DNA from 2 places in the Bowmanella denitrificans genome. Region 1 is predicted to be linked to the other one. Evidence: predicted binding sites of a transcription regulator. Region 1 holds the regulator's gene; the other holds the start of a gene.

Region 1 (4,405 bases):
GCTGCCACTGGCCGTTTGCGGTTATTTAACCCCTTGGTTGGGGGTAGTTGGTATGTCGCTAAGCTCTATTATTGTGGTAGCCAATTCTGTTCGACTACTTAAGGCCGATTCCTAATGGGCATTTTATATATCCTTATTCCCCTTGCGATTGTGATTGTCACTATCGCCATCGTGATTTTTTTCTGGGCAGTAAAGTCCGGACAGTTTGACGACCTGGAACGTCAGGGCCACAACATTCTGTTCGATGATGACAAACCCTCGGGCGGGGATAAAAACCAGCGTGACTGATCTGACGCTGCTTTCTGCACTTCTTATTGGTCTGGCAGGCAGTGTGCATTGCGTTGCGATGTGTGGTGGCATTGTCGGTGCACTGAGTTTTTCTATTCCCAAAGATCGTTCCCCTTTGCCTTTTGAGCTGGCCTACCATAGCGGTAGACTTGCCAGTTACAGCCTGGCTGGGGCGATAACCGGGGGGCTTGGTCAGCTTTTCAGCCATCAGATTGCGGGCGGCATGGCTATTTTGAATTTGCTCAGTGGCTTGTTTCTGCTGGCCCTGGCGCTGTATATCGGCAATTGGTGGCGCGGCTTGTCTTGGTTAGAAAAACAGGGAGCTAAGTTGTGGCGACCGGTTGCACCGCTGTCTAAACGCTTTATTCCGTTTAAAAGTCCGGCATGGGCGCTGCCTTATGGATTGATCTGGGGGTGGTTGCCCTGTGGTTTAGTGTATTCCAGTTTAACCTGGAGCCTGGCAGCCGGCAGCGTCCATCAGGGCGCACTGTTGATGCTGATGTTCGGGCTTGGAACTCTGCCAGCCCTGTTGACCCTGGGGCGTTTTAGTCAACAATTACGGCCTTTACTGGCACATCCGCGTAGCAAACAGATTATTGCGGTGTTGTTAGCGATCAGTGCCCTGTGGCTGCTTTTATCGCCCTATGTGATGGCAGTTGAAGCCTGACCCTGAAGTTAGTTGATTTCGCTTACACCTATGCCAAAAAATGCTAAGCTAGCCATCTGTCTGGCCATTTATCTATAGCCACAATGAATCAACACCGCGAATGTACCATCAGTTGTCAGAATTGCAGCATCAGTCAGTTGTGTTTGCCTTTTACTCTGAATGAGAAGGAACTGGATAAACTCGACAATATTATTCAGCGTAAGCGGCCATTTCAGAAAAATGAACGATTGTTCCAGTCCGGGGATAAGTTAAACAGCTTGTTCGCGGTGCGCTCCGGCTCTTTTAAGAGTTTCGTATTGGCCTCTGACGGAGAAGAGCAAATTACCGCTTTCCATTTACCAGGGGATATCATTGGGTTTGATGCTATTCACAACCAACAACATAAAAGCTTCGCGCAGGCGCTGGAAACCTCGATGGTATGTGAAATCCCCTTCCAAACCATGGAAGCCTTGTCTGGCGATTTACCGAGGCTGAGACAACAGATAATGCGCTTGATGAGCAATGAAATCCTTGCAGATCAAGATATGTTTATGTTGCTTAACAAACGCACCGCTAACCAACGACTGGCGCATTTTTTGGCGCATCTGGGTGACCGTTACCATCAACGCGGCTTTTCCGGCAGCCAGTTCCGTCTCAGTATGACCCGTGCGGAAATTGGAAATTACCTGGGTTTAACCGTAGAAACCATCAGCCGCCTGCTAACCAAGTTTCAAAAGCAGGGCCTGATAAAAGTAGATGGCAAATTTATTACCCTGGTACAACCTGCTCAGCTTAAGGAAGTGCAGGACAGTTCCGCGACGACTAGTTAAAAACTTTCCCCTTCGGACTTGATCTAACGCAATCATACTGATTGGATAGAAATGTAGTTTGTACATAGACTAAACACATTGGATCTGCCGGAGGAGATGGATGATTAATTATAAAAAATTGCTGGTCGTCATTGACCCTACCACTGAACAACAGAAAGCTTTAAAAAGAGCGGTACTGATAGCGGGTAAAACCGGCGCAAGCATTACTGCTTTTCTGTCCATTTATGATTTCTCCTACGAAATGACCACTATGCTGTCGGTGGACGAACGCGAAACTATGCGTCAGGCCGTGGTGGACGACAGAACGGAATGGTTGACCGAATTGCTGTCGGAGCAGATAGACGACCCATCATTGGCTGTTGATGCAAAAGTGGTATGGCACAATCGGCCATTTGAAAGCATTATTTATGAAACCATTGAACAGCAGTATGATCTGATCATTAAAGGTACCCATGAACACAGCGGGTTAAAGTCAGTGATCTTTACCCCTACCGACTGGCATTTAATGCGTAAAGCCCCCGTTCCTGTATTGCTGGTGAAAGAACATGACTGGCCTGAACAGGGACAGATACTGGCTGCGGTCAATGTTGGTTCAGTAGACACAGAACATGCTTCGTTGAATCAGAAGGTTACTCACACGGCGTTAGATTTTGCCCGCACCCTCAACGGTCAGGTTAACCTGGTGAATTCTTATCCTGGCACGCCGGTAAATATTGCCATCGAAATTCCTGAATTTGACCCTGCCAGTTTTAATCAATCGGTGAAAAACCACCATATCGATGCGATGAAAACCTTTGCCAGTACGCATGGTATTGATATGACCCATTGTTATGTGCGCGAGGGCTTACCTGAAGATGTGATCCCCACTGTGGCAGAAAAACTGGATGCTGAACTGGTGGTTATTGGTACCGTAGGACGACATGGTATTTCTGCAGCATTGATTGGCAATACCGCTGAACATGTTATCGATATGCTCGATTGCGATGTTCTGACGGTTAAACCTGACGGCTTTGTCAGCCCATTGCAACAAAAGTAAGTTAATCTTCCCTACGGCCCCATTGTTGTATGCACAGCAATGGGGTATCCGATTCCTGCTGCTTGGCAGCGTCAATTTACAGCCCGCTACTCAAGATAGGTTGAAATTAGAATGGCGTCGCAAAATCACCAGCGTTTACTTAAAAGTGCCAGATCCTGGGCCAATTGGAGTGACAGTGCATTCAGCTTATTTGGTATCAGATTCGGCTGGGACTTTATTATAGGACTGATCCCAGGTCTGGGTGACGTTATCAGCGTGCTGATTTCAATGAGACTGTTAATCGTTGCACGCGCACTGGGTGCCCCGCTGCGTTTGCAGCTGCGCATACTGGTGAACTTATTGTTAGACTTTTTTGTCGGTCTGGTACCTATCATTGGGGACGTGCTGGATGTGTTTTTCCGAGCCAATCAGATGAATCTGCGGCTACTGGAGAAATGGTATAACACCAACAGGATTGCCCAATCCAAGATGTAAGCCAAGCATCAGCAGAGCTGTAACTTGTGCGTTATGCAGGTATAATCCCGGCCTCATTGCAGAGGTACCCCATGACGCGATTAGAAGATTTAACCGCTAAACAGAAATACGCTTTCAATAAACTCCAGAAACGACTGCGCCGCTGCGCGGGGAAAGCCATTGACGATTTCAATATGATTGAGCATGGCGATAAAGTTATGGTGTGTTTGTCTGGCGGCAAAGACAGTTATGCGATGCTGGATATTCTGCGTTATCTGCAAAAAGTGGCACCTATTCAGTTCGAACTGGTGGCCGTCAATCTTGATCAGAAGCAACCTGGATTCCCTGCTCATGTATTGCCGGCCTACCTGGACAGCCAGGGCGTTGACTATAAAATCGTCACCGAAGACACCTACAGTATCGTTAAGGAAAAGATCCCCGAGGGCAAAACAACCTGTTCGCTATGTTCCAGATTAAGACGTGGCATTCTTTATCGTACCGCCACAGAGTTGGGCGCCACCAAGATTGCCTTGGGACACCACCGTGATGACATGCTGGAAACACTGTTTCTCAACATGTTTTATGGCGGAAAATTAAAGTCTATGCCACCTAAGCTGGTTAGCGATGATGGTAAGCAAATGGTCATTCGCCCTCTGGCGTACTGCGCTGAAAAAGACCTGGAGCGATATGCAGAGTTAATGGAATTTCCAATTATTCCCTGTAATCTTTGCGGCTCTCAGGAGAATCTGCAGCGCAAAGTCATCAAGCAAATGCTGCAGCAGTGGGATAAACAATATCCCGGCAGGATTGAGAATATGGCAAGAGCGTTGCAAAGTGTCACGCCGTCACACTTGGCGGATCCTGCTCTGTTTAACTTCGCCGACCTGAAAACCCAGGAACATCCGTTTGAAGATGGCGACATTGGCTTTGATCAGCCAGACATTAGGCCACCTCAAAATCCTGCCGACATAGATGAAGAACAAATAGTTCAAATCGTACAGCTAAGCTAATGTGCTTGTTTGGGAAGGGGTGCCCTTCCCTTCTTTACTCGGTTATCGCCGTAATGCGGTACGGCCTTACAGGTAAACGCAACTGACCTTTGTTTTCCAACCAGTCTTTACTTAGACGTAGCTCGCCTTCGCGTATAGACAG
Region 2 (4,405 bases), on a different contig from region 1:
CCGGCAAAACCTCAGCAATAGACCAGGGCTGGCGCCCAAACTCGGCAACAAACCATCCTGCTTCACAGGCGATCCAGGGTAAAGGCAAGCTAAACAGCGAGGCCTTAAGTAACCAGCGGGGCTTGGTGATCTGATGCTTGGTGCTGTACCAGAACGCTGCCGCAAATAAGGCCAGCATTAAGAATCCGCACACCACCATTAAACGAAAACTCCAGAATAACGGGGCTACCGGCGGAATACTGTAGTCTACCGCCCGCTGAATGGCGTCTTCACTGGGATTGGCTACATCAGGGGTAAAAGGTTCAAGCAACATGGCATAACCCAGATTGGCCTTGTTTTGTTCAAATAACGCCAGTTCTGCCTCGCTGGCTTGTCCAGTTCTGACACTGTCCAGCACGCCGTAGGCTTTACTGCCAGCGATGATTTTTTGTCTGTGATCTTCCTTAAGCTCGCGGATACCCATCACTTCCTCGTCCAGCGAACGGGTGGCAATCAGTCCCATTACCCAAGGAATTTTTACTGCATACTCGGTTTTTTCCAGCTCATCATTGGGGATACCAAACAGGGTAAATGCGGCAGGAGCGGGCTGGGTTTCATATTCGGCTTCCACAGCCGCCAGTTTGACTTTCTGGACATCTCCCAGTTCATAACCACTTTCATCACCCAGCACAATGACCGACAACACCGAAGCCAGACCGAAGCTGGCAGCGATGGCAAAGGAGCGACGGGCGAAAGCAATCTCCCGGCCTTTTAACAGGTAGTAGCTGGAAATCGCCAGGATGAACATGGCACCTGTCACATAGCCGGCTGACACGGTATGCACGAATTTTACCTGTGCTACCGGATTGAACATCACCTCGGCAAAGCTGGTCATTTCCATGCGCATTGATTCAAAATTGAATTCAGCGCCAACCGGATACTGCATCCAGCCGTTGGCTATCAAAATCCACAAAGCCGAGAAGTTAGAACCTAATGCCACCAGCCATGTGGTGGTAAGGTGCTTAACCTTCGACATTTTGTCCCAGCCAAAGAAAAATAAGCCGACAAAGGTAGACTCCAGAAAGAACGCCATCAGGCCTTCTATAGCCAGGGGGGCACCAAAAATGTCGCCCACATAATGGGAGTAATATGCCCAGTTCATGCCGAACTGAAACTCCATAGTGAGTCCGGTGGCCACGCCAAGGGCAAAGTTAATGCCAAACAGCTTGCCCCAGAATTTGGTCATCTGTTTGTATATCTCCTTGCCCGTCATCACGTATACCGACTCCATAATGGCCAGCAGGAAGCTCAGGCCCAGCGTCAGTGGTACGAAAATAAAGTGGAACATAGCGGTCAGGGCGAACTGCCAGCGTGACAGCTCTATCAGTGTCTCGTTCATAACCAGGCCCTCATAGCAGGACTCCTTGTGAAGGTGTTGAATAACAGGTTCGTGGATTACTCTGTCACTGAACTGCTCAGCAAGTTTTGATCCATATCACCAAGGTGGTATTCCTTTGGGGGGAGAGGCCGCTACTGGGAAGGGCCGACAGGTCACCCGCATGGCAGGCCTGCTGAGTTGGGGGCGTGAAAGACTGACAATTTTGTCAGTCCTCGTCTAAACGTGCTATGCCAAGAGCTTTGAGCACATATTTTTCGTATACCGGTTCGCTGTTGCCGGTTTTCATCTTACGCATAAAGTATTTTTCAAAAGCGATCTTAGCCAGATGCACCCATTTGCCCTTTTTAAACCAGGTGACATTGCGAGGTGGGATCTGTGGCATTGCCACGAAGGCGGCGCCGGTATCTCCCATATCAGCGAGACAGATAGCATGCCAGGTGCCTTTACTGTGTGGAGGCTGATTGTCCACAATGATGGCTTTCAGGTTGTGGGCGATGGCTGTCATCATGGTTTCTATCATGTAGCCGGTTTTGGGGGTGCCGGTGGGGACTGGCGTCGTGTCTACTGGTGGAATGGCAACACAAACACCGCCTGAAAATATGTTTGGGTATGTCGGACTGCGTTGATACTCGTCTGTTATGACAAAACCTTTAGGGTTACACAAACCTTCCACATCAGCCACGGCTTGAACCCCGGCAAACAGCGGGATCAGCATGGCATGCTTGAAGGCCAGGTTGTGAGACAATTCCAACTGTCCTTTACGATCAAGCTCGCTGTTATGCATATTGCTTTCGTCAATCAGGTCGACCCTGGCATTACATATCCACTTAATGTCGCGCTGACGTAGCTCAGACTCCAGCAAGGATTTCGAATCGCCAACGCCGCCTAAACCCAGGTGGCCGATATAAGGCTCGCAGGTAACAAACACCATGGGGACCTTATGCCTGACTTTCGCATCGCGTAAAGCTTTATCCAGAATAAATGCATACTCATAGGCGGGGCCGAAACAACTGGCGCCCTGAAATGCCCCCACCACTACCGGGCCGGGGTTGGCGATCAGTGTCTCAACATCCTGATGGCAGCGAATCGCATGGTCCAGTGTACAAATGGATTGGGTGAAATGCGCCGGTCCCGCCCCCGGAATGTTCTCAAACGCCAGTTTTGGGCCGGTGGCAATGACCAGATAATCGTAGTCAATCTGTTCACCCCCTTTACCCAATAGGCACTGACGCTGTACGTCTATTTTTTCAATCTTGGCACAGACAAAATCGATATGTTTTTTAGCCAGATATGGCGCGATAGGAAACGTAATCGCTTTGGGCTCTCGCCAACCTACCGCCACCCAGGGATTAGAAGGAACAAAACGAAAGTCAGGGTGCTCGTTAACCATCACTACCTTATGATCAGCGCCCAGCATCTGTTTGATTTCATAAGCGGCAGGCATACCACCGGTGCCAGCCCCTAACACGACTATTCTTGCCATATTCAGCCTCATTGCGTTTGCATTGCTTGATGTAAAAAAAATGTTGGCGAGAAAGGTGCCAAAAGTGGTGAAACTTCGTTTCAGGGCTGAGATGCCGCGAAACCGGCCTTGTACTCTGTGAAAGTGAAAATTTCACTATGCTGAAATTGTCATTTATGTCAGTATTTTTCTGTGGTGACTGACAAATATGGCAAATATGAATCTGTCTATTATCCAATCCATGATCGATGCGCTGGACAAGCCCGCCATCTTTATCCGGCCCGATTATTCTATCCAAGCGGTCAACCAGGCCTATCTGGATACCTACCAGCAACCCGTCAAGCTGGGTTTGAGTCGTTGTCACGAGATTTCTCACCATGCAACGGAGCCTTGTGACCGGCACGGCGAGCAGTGCCCGTTGTTATATTGCCAGCAGCATGGGCGTAGTAGCAGTGTTGTGCATGTGCATCACACCCAGGCTGGGTTGCAACACTGCGATATCCTGATGCGACCAGTTCGAGATGACGATGGCATAACCCTTGGATACCTGGAAATTTTAAATAAGGTGGAATTTGCTGCGGCAGGGGCCGGTGTGAATAAGATGGTTGGCGTATCTGCGCCATTTAACAGAATGCTGAATCTGCTTAACCGAGCCGCGTCGGCTGATATTAGTGTTTTATTGCAGGGAGAAACCGGCACGGGTAAGGAGTTGGCTGCGCGGGCAGTGCATGATGCCAGTCAACGCCATGACAAACCCTTTGTAATTATTGAATGTACCGGGCTCAGCGAAGCATTGTTTGAAAGTGAGTTGTTTGGTCATGAAAAAGGTGCCTTCACCGGTGCCAGTCACGCCAAGAAGGGGCTGGTGGAGCTGGCCAATGGCGGCACGCTGTTTTTTGATGAAATTGGTGATGTGCCTTTAAACATGCAGGTTAAGCTATTACGTCTGTTGGAAACCCGCAGTTTCCGCTCTGTTGGCGGGCTGCAGCCAAAGCGCAGCGACTTTCGCCTGGTCTGTGCGTCACATAAAAACCTGCTGTCCATGGTGGATGCGGGGGAGTTTCGACAGGATTTATACTACCGCATTGCCGGGTTCCCTGTTCAGTTACCGGCGTTACGTGAACGTCAGCGTGATATTCCTCTGCTGGTTGAGCAATTTTTGCTTGGGGCGGCTGAACATAAGCAATTTTCTGATGCGGCTATGCAACAGCTTTGTCTTTATGACTATCCAGGTAATATTCGAGAACTGAAAAGTATTGTTGAGCAGGCAAGTTTGATAGCCAATGACAATCTGATCCAAGTGGAAGATTTACCTCAGATGCTGCAGCCACGTGGCAGTGAACAAGCTGAACCAGGCAACAGTATCTGCAGTTTGGAGGAATTGGAAAAGTATTATCTGGCCCAACAGTGCGAGGTATTTTCCGGTACTTTTGAACAATTGGCTTCAGCACTTGGGGTTAGCGACCGCACGTTATATCGCAAATTGCATAAATTTGGCCTGCGCTATCGTAGCCAACCTCAATAGGCAGGGCCGATTATTCAGGGCAGAACTTATCTTTTAGCAA

The links. Region 1 encodes FNR, which switches genes on or off when oxygen is low (the NO sensors DNR and NnrR bind a similar motif). Its sites were predicted from a motif close to TTGATCTAGATCAA; they were not measured.
Region 2: a site for FNR is predicted at 1,465-1,478, ahead of ABD028_RS16560 (cytochrome ubiquinol oxidase subunit I). Genes of this name have one in related genera too.

Annotation. Positions count from the first base shown of each region.
Region 1 covers NZ_BAAAEI010000006.1:215,279-219,683, forward strand. Annotated here, with positions in the region: gene ABD028_RS03935 (heavy metal translocating P-type ATPase) at 1-115, shown strand, start outside; gene ccoS (cbb3-type cytochrome oxidase assembly protein CcoS) at 115-288, shown strand; gene ABD028_RS03945 (sulfite exporter TauE/SafE family protein) at 281-955, shown strand; gene fnr (fumarate/nitrate reduction transcriptional regulator Fnr) at 1,039-1,764, shown strand; gene uspE (universal stress protein UspE) at 1,865-2,800, shown strand; gene ABD028_RS03960 (DUF4112 domain-containing protein) at 2,912-3,274, shown strand; gene ttcA (tRNA 2-thiocytidine(32) synthetase TtcA) at 3,346-4,263, shown strand; gene ABD028_RS03970 (DUF2987 domain-containing protein) at 4,298-4,405, opposite strand, start outside.
Region 2 covers NZ_BAAAEI010000020.1:237,588-241,992, reverse strand. Annotated here, with positions in the region: gene ABD028_RS16560 (cytochrome ubiquinol oxidase subunit I) at 1-1,378, opposite strand, end outside; gene ABD028_RS16555 (NAD(P)/FAD-dependent oxidoreductase) at 1,584-2,861, opposite strand; gene ABD028_RS16550 (sigma-54 interaction domain-containing protein) at 3,058-4,365, shown strand; gene ABD028_RS16545 (ArsR/SmtB family transcription factor) at 4,376-4,405, opposite strand, start outside.